Regions from separate parts of the Streptomyces sp. NPDC002209 genome, predicted to be linked through region 2. Evidence: riboswitches for the same ligand, from Rfam matches in the RefSeq annotation. Region 2 holds a riboswitch; each other region holds the start of a gene.
What was found. Region 2 has a riboswitch for cobalamin ahead of ACFYXK_RS15800 (CbtB-domain containing protein). Riboswitches for the same ligand answer to the same signal wherever they lie in the genome.
Positions count from the first base shown of each region.

Region 1: it holds a riboswitch for cobalamin, as region 2 does, so the genes downstream of both, cobN (cobaltochelatase subunit CobN) here and ACFYXK_RS15800 (CbtB-domain containing protein) in region 2, are expected to answer to the same signal.
Region 3: it holds a riboswitch for cobalamin, as region 2 does, so the genes downstream of both, ACFYXK_RS05285 (ribonucleoside-diphosphate reductase subunit alpha) here and ACFYXK_RS15800 (CbtB-domain containing protein) in region 2, are expected to answer to the same signal.

Region 1 covers NZ_JBIARX010000017.1:90,289-93,539, reverse strand. The annotation lists gene cobN (cobaltochelatase subunit CobN) at 1-1,858, opposite strand, end outside; cobalamin riboswitch at 1,891-2,032, opposite strand; gene cobG (precorrin-3B synthase) at 2,190-3,251, shown strand, end outside.
Region 2 covers NZ_JBIARX010000006.1:421,776-425,026, forward strand. The annotation lists gene ACFYXK_RS15790 (hypothetical protein) at 131-376, opposite strand; gene ACFYXK_RS15795 (CbtA family protein) at 398-1,153, opposite strand; gene ACFYXK_RS15800 (CbtB-domain containing protein) at 1,182-1,394, opposite strand; cobalamin riboswitch at 1,431-1,580, opposite strand; gene ACFYXK_RS15805 (histidine phosphatase family protein) at 1,615-2,037, shown strand; gene pucL (factor-independent urate hydroxylase) at 2,116-3,033, opposite strand.
Region 3 covers NZ_JBIARX010000002.1:89,120-92,370, forward strand. The annotation lists gene ACFYXK_RS05285 (ribonucleoside-diphosphate reductase subunit alpha) at 1-1,471, opposite strand, end outside; cobalamin riboswitch at 1,611-1,742, opposite strand; gene ACFYXK_RS05290 (GNAT family N-acetyltransferase) at 1,787-2,287, opposite strand; gene ACFYXK_RS05295 (Uma2 family endonuclease) at 2,366-2,950, shown strand; gene ACFYXK_RS05300 (YbdD/YjiX family protein) at 3,004-3,201, opposite strand; gene ACFYXK_RS05305 (carbon starvation CstA family protein) at 3,198-3,251, opposite strand, start outside.

The sequences.
Region 1 (3,251 bases), on a different contig from region 2:
CCGGCAGCTTCGCCGGGTCCATCGCGGAGATCTGCGCGTACTCGTCCAGGTGCTGCTCCAGGCGCGCGATGTCGCCGTACGACTCCGCACGCGCCATCGGCGGCACCAGGTGGTCGACCAGGGTGGCGTGCACGCGGCGCTTGGCCTGCGTGCCCTCGCCCGGGTCGTTCACCAGGAAGGGGTAGATCAGCGGCAGGTCGCCGAGCGCGGCGTCCGGCGCGCAGGCCGCCGACAGGCCGGCGTTCTTGCCCGGCAGCCACTCCAGGTTGCCGTGCTTGCCCAGGTGGATCATGGCGTCGGCGCCGAAGCCGCCGTCCTCGGCGCGGGCCTGGATCCACCGGTACGCGGCCAGGTAGTGGTGCGAGGGCGGCAGGTCCGGGTCGTGGTAGATCGCGATCGGGTTCTCGCCGAAACCGCGCGGCGGCTGGATCAGGATGAGGAGGTTGCCGCGGCGCAGGGCCGCGAGGACGATGTCGCCCTCCGGGTTGGCCGAGCGGTCCACGAACATGTTGCCCGGGGCCTCGCCCCAGTGCTCCTCGACGTCTTCGCGCAGCTCGGCGGGGAGCTCGGCGAACCACCGCTTGTAGTCGGCGGCCGGGATCCGGACGGGGTTGCGGGCCAGCTGCTCCTCGGTCAGCCAGTCCTGGTCGTGGCCGCCGGCCTCGATCAGGGCGCGGATCAGCTCGTCGCCGTCGCCGGAGACCAGGCCCGGGATCTCCTCGACGGGGCCGAAGTCGTAGCCGCCCGCGATGAGGGTGCGCAGCAGCTCCACGGCGCTGGCCGGGGTGTCGAGGCCGACCGCGTTGCCGATGCGGGAGTGCTTGGTGGGGTACGCGGACAGGACGAGCGCGATCTTCTTGTCGCGGCGCTCGATGTGCCGCAGCCGGGCGTGCCGGACGGCGATGCCGGCGACGCGGGCGGCGCGCTCGGGGTCGGCCACGTACGCGGGCAGCCCGTCCTCGTCGAGCTCCTTGAAGGAGAACGGGACGGTGATCAGACGGCCGTCGAACTCGGGCACGGCGACCTGCGTCGCGGCGTCGAGCGGGGACAGGCCCTCGTCGTTGTCCTCCCAGGCGCTGCGCGAGCCGGTCAGGCACAGGGCCTGCAGGATCGGGACGCCGAGCGCGGCCAGCGCGCCCGCGTCCCACGACTCGTCGTCGCCGCCCGCCGAGGCGGTGGCGGGCTTGGTGCCGCCGGCCGCGAGGACGGTGGTGACGACCGCGTCCGCCGACTCCAGCGCGGCGATCAGGTCCGGCTCCGGGGTGCGCAGGGAGGACACGTAGAGGGGGAGCGCCCGGGCGCCCTGGGCCTCGATGGCATCGCACAGGGCGTGCACGAAGGCGGTGTTGCCGCTCATCTGGTGGGCGCGGTAGTACAGCACGGCGATCCGCGGACCCTCGCCGGCCCCGGGCGTGCGCTCCAGCGGGCCCCAGGTCGGCGCGGCGGCCGGCGGCTCGAAGCCGTGGCCGGTGAGCAGCACGGTGTCGGAGAGGAACCGGGCCAGCTGGTCCAGGTTGGCGGGGCCGCCGTGGGCGAGGTAGCCGTGCGCCTCGGCCGCGATGCCGATCGGGACCGTGGAGGCCTCCATCAGCTGGGCGTCCGGGGCCTGTTCGCCGGTCAGGACCACCACCGGGCGGGTCTGGGCCGGCGCCAGGAGCAGGTCGAGCCCGTCCTGCCAGGCGCGCAGGCCGCCGAGGAGGCGTACGACGACCAGGTCGACGCCGTCGAGCAGCCCGGGCAGATCGTCGAGGGGAAGGCGGGACGGGTTCGCGAACCGGTACGGCACGGGGCCGTCCGCGGTGTTCGCTGCGCGGGCGCTGAGCAGATCGGTGTCGGACGTCGACAGCAGCAGGATCATGCGGCGGCAGGCCTTCCTCGGGGTTTCCGCGCCCCGGGCAGTGAGGACAGCGGGAGTTCCTGACTCACCCGGCGGATGGCTCTGCAGGGTTCACAGTGGCGGGACCGCGCCGGATTCGCACCGGGCTTCCTCCCGGCGGGCCATGGGGCTCCGCCGCTGGTCATCTTAGGTGGCGATCTCCCTGACCGGGAGTGGGGGTGGCCCGCGCCGGGAGGTTCGCCCGACAGGCCCGCCCGCGCCCCCCGACCCCCCGCGCGCCCCCGCTCCGCGGAGGGGGTGGGTGGCGACGGCCACAGGTCGGGGCGGGGGAATCGTGGGTATGCTCGCCGCCATGCCGCCCCAGCCCCCTTCCGCCGCACCACGGGACGAACCCGTCATACGCGACCGCGGTGACGCATGCCCCGGTGCGCTGCGGCTGCATGCCGCGGACGACGGCTTCCTGGCCCGGGTCCGGGTGCCCGGCGGGATGCTCGGCGCGGACGCGGCCCTGCTGCTGGCCGATGCCGCGGACCGGCTCGGCGACGGGCACATCGACCTCACCTCCCGCGGCAACGCGCAACTGCGCGGACTCGGGGCGAGTTGCGGCGGCGCGCTGCAGTCCGTGCTCGTCCGCGCCGGCCTGCTGCCCGCGCCCACCCACGAGCGGGTCCGCAACATCGTCGCCTCGCCGCTGACCGGCCTCGACCGGCGCGGTCTGCCCGATGTGGCCCCCTGGGTCGCGGAGCTGGACCGGCTGCTGTGCGCCGAGCCGGCCGCGGCCGCCCTCTCCGGGCGTTTCCTGTTCGCACTCGACGACGGCCGCGGCGACGCGCGCTCGCTGGCCGCGGACGTGACCGTGCTGGCACGGGGCGCCGACCGGGCACTGCTGCTGCTGGGCGGCACACCGGCCGAGCGCACCGCCGACGCCCCGGGCGCCGGGACCCCGGACACCGACGCCCCGGACACCGGATCCGACCCCGCGGGGCAGCGCCCCGCACGGGCGGTGCTCGTCGCCTCGGCCGACGCGCCGCGGGCCGCGCTGACCGCCGCCCTGTATTTCCTGGACGCGGCGCGCGCAGCCGGCACCCGGGCCTGGCGGATCGCCGAGCTGCCCGCCGAACACGCCCTGGACGCAGCCGGGTTGACGGACCGGCTGGCGGCCGTCGGCATCGCCGCCGAGGCCGGGGCGCTGCCCGCACCGGCCTCGGCCGACGCCGCGTCCCCGTACGGCCCGCACGGGCGGGCTCCCGAGCCGGGGACCGTCACCGGACCCGACGGGACCGTCGCGCTCAGCGTCCTCGCCCCGCTGGGCCGCCTGACCACCGCGCAGTGGCGCCTGCTGGCCGGCCTCACGGGCCGTATCCGCCTGACCCCCTGGCGCGGCATCGTCGTCCCCGGCCTGCCCGCCCACGCC
Region 2 (3,251 bases):
GGGTGCACCGCCCCCGACCCGAGGATTGCGCAGGATACGGCCGAACGAGTGCACCACGCAGCGCACACGGGTGGACGGCGGGCCGATGCCCGGCAGGACGGGCCGGCGGGGCTCCCGGCGGCCAGGAGGGTCAGATCAGGACGAACGCAATCGCCGCCGCCCCCATGAGGGCGGCGGCGAGGTGGATGGCCGGGTGGCCGTAGTCGCCGAACCAGAGGTGGCGGGCCAGGCCGCCGAGGGCGGCCAGGGCCGTGATGATGCCGACCTGGGCCAGGAGCGTGGCGGCGGTGAAAGGGGCCAGGAGCAGCAGAACGGTGTTGAGCCAGAACGGGACGGCGCCCGTCCAGCCGCGCCATTCCCAGATCGCCGTCTGCATGTACCACCGGCCCCCTCATCGTCAGCTCGCGGGCTGTACAGCCTCCTGGGGTGCGGCGGCCGGGACAAGGGCCCGTTCGGCAAGAAAACCGAAGACCAGGCCGAAAGTCGTCCACATCGCGACCTGGATGGCCACGGTCGCGAGGCGGAACTGCCAGATCAGGGCGGCCGGGAAGTCCGCCGGGACCTCGTTGATGCCGGGCAGGGCCGCGTAGGCGATGGCGACCACCGCGACGAAGCCGACCGAGGCGACGACCGAGGCGTTCCAGTTCCCGAGCTTGGGCGCCAGGCGCCGGCCCAGGATGAGCGCGCCCGCCGACAGCAGCACGCTCAACGCGATCATCAGGATGTAGAGGGTGGTCCTCCGGACGACGGTGTCGGGGTCCCCGACGGCCGGCGGGTTGGAGGGGTACTTGAGGAACGGCACCAGGTTGAAGGTGACGAACAGGCCGCCCGAGACCAGCAGGGCCGTGACCCGCGGGCCGAAGCGGCCGATCCGGCCCAGGGCGTAGCAGAACACGAGCGCGGCGATGCCGCCGAGCGCGATCCCGTACAGGAGCGTGCCGGTGCCGAGGCCTGCCGTGGCCTGGAGGGCCCGGCTGACCGGGGCCGCCTCCTCGGCGTGATCGTGGGCGGCGTGGCCCGCCTCCTCGATGGCGATCGCCGCGTCGACCTTGGACTCACCGAGGACGTACGCGACGAGGAACGCGGCCACGCCGGCGAGCAGACCCGCCAGCATGCCCCGGACCAGCAGGACGCGGGGGGAAATGGAGTTCATGGTTCGGTTCTTCCCTTGCTGGTGGAGATCAGTGGCAGGGGAAGCCGAGGAGGTGGCGACCGTCGTGCATCCACTCGTGGACGGTGTCGCCCTCGAAGAGCGCGGTGGCGCCCTGCTCGGCACCGACGAGGTAGAGCAGGACGAGCATCAGGACGCCGACGAACAGGGCCCAGGGGGCGAGCGCGGAGAGCGAGATCGGGGTGACGGCAGGGGCCGTCGTGGGCACGGCGGAGTGAGCCATGGCAGAACCTCCAGAGGGAACACGCGTCCCGGTCAGTGGTGCTAGCGACGACATGGCGGGTCTGACTTCTCCTCCCCCTCCGGGAGGATTCACAGTGGCGCGACCGTGCCGGATTTTCACCGGTACTTCCGTCATACCGTCGTCTTTTTTTGGTTGTCGTCCGAGACCGTACCGCGTTTACGCTCCCCTTATGAAGAGCGACGTAGTACGAGTTCAGTTCGTGAGACGTCCATTCGACGACGCCGCACGGCAGATGCGCTTCGGCCACGGCGACCCCTGCCCGGAGTACGCGGGCCTGCAGGGCCCCGACACGGGGCAGTGGGCCGGGCGGACCCTGGACGAGGTCGCCGCCGAGGATCCGGCCGCCGTCCGGAGGTGGCTGACGGACCCCGACTACGCACCGCCCGGCGGCGAGTCCGTCACCGCGCTGATCGCCCGCGTCGGCGCCGCGCTCGCGGCTCTGCCCGCGGGCACGCACCGCGCCGTGGTCGACCAGGCCGTCGTACGGGCGGCCGTCGTGTCCGCGCTGGAGCTGCCGGCCGCCGCGTTCTGGCGCCTCGACGTACGGCCGGACACGGTGACCAGCCTCACCGGCCGGCTCGGGCGGTGGAACCTCCAGCTCGGACAGCCGGCCGGGACGTAGCCGGAGCACGACGTGCCGCGGGCAGCACGACGGCCCGGACCCCGCGACGCGGTCCGGGCCGAGCGGTGACGAGGGGCGTCAGGCGACGATCCAGTCGCTCGTCGCGATCACCGGCTGCACGCCGTCGCGGTGCACGGTGCCCTCGATCAGGCCGTACATCCGGTCCGCCGCGAAGTAGACCTCGTTGTCGTTCTTGAGGCCGAAGGGCTCCAGGTCGACGAGGAAGTGGTGCTTGTTGGGGAGGTTCAGGCGTACCTCGTTGACCCGCGGGCAGTGGTCGAGCACCCGCTCGGCCATCTGGTTGAGGGTCTGCTGCAGCGAGTACGAGTAGGTCTCGGCGAACGCCTCCAGCATGTTCTTGCGGACCTTCTTGTACGACTGGTCCCAGTCGTACGCGGAGTCGTCCGCGGCCAGCGCCGAATGCGCCCAGCGCGCGGTGACCTTGGTCGCCAGGATGCGGTCGTACGCCTCCTTGAGCGTCGTGTACTTGTCCTTGATGTAGCCGTGGAACTCGGAGTTCGTCGAGTTCATCACCGTCAGGTCCTTCAGACCCGAGATGACCTGCAGACCGGTCGTCTCGCTGTACGTGATCTGCGCGGTGCGCACCTCCTGGCCCTTGCGGACGAAGGAGTGCTGCTCCTTGCGCGTCGGGACCGGGATCCGCTCCCAGGCGTACTCCTCGATCCGGATCTGCGCCTCGCGGATCGGCGACTGGGAGGAGACGAAGTGCTTCGCGAGCAGGATGCCGAAGGCCTCGGGGGAGGCGATGCCGTGCTCCTTGCCGAAGGCGTACACCGTGTTCTTCGTGGTGTCCGTCGGCAGGCAGTTGGCGTTGTCGCCGGTCAGGTGGACGTCGCGGAACTCGCCGCGGAGCGCGACCGAGACGTTGAGGTCGCGGATCTCGTGCCACGAACCGTCGCCGCCCTTGCGGGTGACCTTGACGATGCGGTTCTCGGCCTTGCCGTACTGGTTCTGCGCCAGGACGTGCTTGCTCATGGTGTCTTCCTTCGGTGCCTCGGGAACACGGAGTCCGGTGGTCTGGATCCCGTACGCCCGGCGTCCAGCGCCCGCCCCCGACCGCAGGACGTCCCGCTCCCCGCCGTTCGGCCCCGAAGGGGCCGCCCCGGGACTGACGTGCATCCCGGTCCGTAGGTGCTGCTTCGGATTGCAACATGTGCGCAGGGCGTTGTTACCCGTACAGATCATCCGAACAC
Region 3 (3,251 bases), on a different contig from region 2:
AGGTCACGGCGGTGCGGACGGTCTCGTCCAGCCGCTCCCAGTCCATCTCACCCGTCCCGGTGAGGACGAACGCGCCCAGGTTGACCGAGCCGAGGTTGCAGACGGCGGTCTCGCCGTCGTTGGTGACCTCGAGGATCTCGGTGCACAGGTTCGACGAGTGCACGACCCGGCCCGGTTCGGCGGTCTGGTTCGCCGTGCGGTTGGAGGCGTCCTTGAAGGTCATCCAGCCCTGGCCGGTCTGCGCGAGGGTGCGCATCATCCGGCCGTAGAGGTCGCGGGCGGGCATGGACTTGCGGGCCAGGCCGTCCGCCTCGGCCTTGCGGTACGCGGCGTCGAACTCGTCGCCCCACAGGTCGACCAGCTCGGGCACGTCGGCCGGGGAGAACAGCGACCAGTCGGCGTCCGCGTTGACGCGGCGCATGAACTCGTCCGGGACCCAGTGCGCCAGGTTCAGGTTGTGCGTACGGCGCTGGTCCTCGCCGGTGTTGTCGCGGAGCTCCAGGAACTCCTCGATGTCCGCGTGCCAGGTCTCCAGGTAGACGGCGGCGGCGCCCTTGCGCCGGCCGCCCTGGTTCACGGCGGCGACGGAGGCGTCGAGGGTCTTCAGGAACGGCACGATGCCGTTGGAGTGGCCGTTCGTACCGCGGATCAGCGAACCGCGGGCGCGGATGCGCGAGTACGAGAGGCCGATGCCGCCGGCGTGCTTCGACAGGCGCGCGACCTGGTGGTAGCGGTCGTAGATCGAGTCGAGCTCGTCGAGCGGGGAGTCCAGCAGGTAGCAGGAGGACATCTGCGGGTGCCGGGTGCCGGAGTTGAAGAGCGTGGGGGAGGACGGCAGGTAGTCGAGGCGGCTCATCAGCCGGTAGAGGGAGGCCACTTCCTCGACGGCCTGGACGCTGTCGTTCTCGGCGAGGCCGCAGGCCACGCGCAGCATGAAGTGCTGCGGGGTCTCGACGACCTGGCGGGTGATCGGGTGGCGCAGCAGGTAGCGGCTGTGCAGGGTGCGCAGGCCGAAGAAGCCGAAGCGGTCGTCGGCGCCCTCGGCGAGCGTGTGCTCGACCAGTGCGTCCAGGCGGCTCGCGTGCAGCGCCACGAACTCGGCGGTGCGGTCCGCGATCAGGCCCTCGCGGTGGCCGACCGCGACGGAGGCGGAGAAGGAGGTGGCCCCCTGGCCCGCGGCTTCCTCGGCGACGGCCAGCGTCAGCAGCCGGGCGGCGAGCCGGGAGTACGCAGGGTCCTCGGAGATGAGACCGGCGGCGGCCTCCGTGGCCAGGCCGCGCAGCTCGGCCTCGTCGGCGGCGGCGCTGCGCCCGCGGAGCGCGGCGGCGGCGACCCGGCCCGGGTCGGTGTCGGGGAGGTCGGCCGTCAGCTCGGTGAGGGTACGCAGCAGTGCGGCCCCAGGTCCCCCGGTCTCGATTCCGGTGTCGGACGGGTCGGACTCGGCGCGCGGTGCGGAAGGCGCGATGGTCACGGGGGGAGCTCTCCCTCGCTCGGCTCCGGGACACCTGCGGTGCGGGCGCGAGCGGGCGCGCGCGGGCATGACGGGGCAGCACCGCGCGGCGTCCACCGGCCCAACCGCGAGGCCCGGACGTGTCGGCACCCGGTTCGGTCGAGCCGGGCGCACTGTCGGCAGGTCCTCGGACTTGCGGTGACACCAATGGGTGTACTTCATACCGTTGCGGGACAGTTCCGGATTCGCACCGGATTCCCCTGCGACGACAGCGAGCATGAGCATACATGTGGGGGCCGCTTCCTGTGCGACCCCCTAGATGTTGTGTCGGCGTGGCTACAGTTCGAGACCGTACGTGAGCAGAGGGAGGCCGGGGACGGGCTCCCAGTCCCGTTCGGGCGTACGGACGAAGCCGAGCCGTTCGTAGATCCGGTGGGCGCCGGCCATGTCGTCCGTGGTGGACAGCACGAGGCGCCGTACGCCCTCGATGGCCCTCGCCCGCTCCATGCAGGCCCGTACGAGCGCCTCCCCGGCGCCCCGGCCGCGGCCCTCCCGGGCGACGGCCAGCATCCGGAACTCGGCCTCGCCGGCCACGGCGATGTCGCACAGCGGGCTCCCGGGAGCGGCGAACGCCACACCGCCGAGGAGCCGTCCGTCGCTCGCGGCGGCGACGAGTATCACCCCGTCGCGCGCCCGCCCGGCCACGTCGCGCAGCCGCGCGAGGTACGGGTCGTCCTCGCCGAAGGTGAGCAGCCCGTCCCCGAGGTAGGCCTGCGCGGTGATCTCCCCGAGCGTCCCGTACTCCGCCGCCAGCGCTTCCCTGATCACGATGTCCATGCCACCGAGTGTGCCGGACGGCTGTCGGTGCCCGGCGCTATCGTCGGAGACAGCACCGTCGAGGAAGGCGAGCGAGGCATGACCGTGATGACCGACAGGCCCCAGATGCTGACCGAGGACTTCGAGACCCTTGCGCGCATAGGCGCCAGAGAGGTGGAGGGGCTGCGGTTGGAATTCATCGACGGGAAGCTGGGGGTCAAAGCGGTGCCTGACGGAGATCACGACCGAATCGTCGTGTGGCTGTCCCGCATCTGTATGCAGCACCGGCCCGAGGTCTGGCTCCACGTGGAACGCGGCCTGAAGGTCGAGCAGTACCGTTCGGGTCGGGCACGCCCGGATGCGTCCCTTGCCCCGGATGGCGCATTCGAAGGGCAGGGGGAGTGGGCCGACCCGGCTCCTGTCCTGATGGTCGTCGAGGTTACGTCGTACGACTCCGACACCGACGCACGCGACCGTAAGGCGAAGCCCGGCGCGTACGCGGCGACCGGCATTCCCGTCTACCTCCTCATCGACCGGGACAACTGCCTTGTGCATGTCCACAGCGATCCCAACGGGAAGCTGTACGAGACGGTACGCACCATCCCCTTCGGCAAGGACGTCGAGCTGCCAGACCCCGTCGGGTTCTCTTTCCCGACCGAGCCCCTGAAGGACTGGGTGCGCTGAACACGCACGAGGGCCCCGCCGGAAGCGTCCGGCGGGGCCCTTCACGTACGTGCTCAGCAGCAGCGGAAGCCCTCGCGGGGGTCCGCCTCGCGCGAGTCCGTGCGGGCGCGTTCGAAGGCGCGGCGGGTCATGACCTCCGCGTCCGGGTCGTGCGTACGGGCGTGGGCCACGTAGCGGTCGTACGCCGCCTCGCCCGAGAACTCCCGTACGAAGTACCGCGCCTTCGCCAGCGCCGCGCGGACCCCGCTCACGCCACCGGCTCCTTCACGCGGCCGCCGCCCGAGTCCAGGCCGGCGGCGGC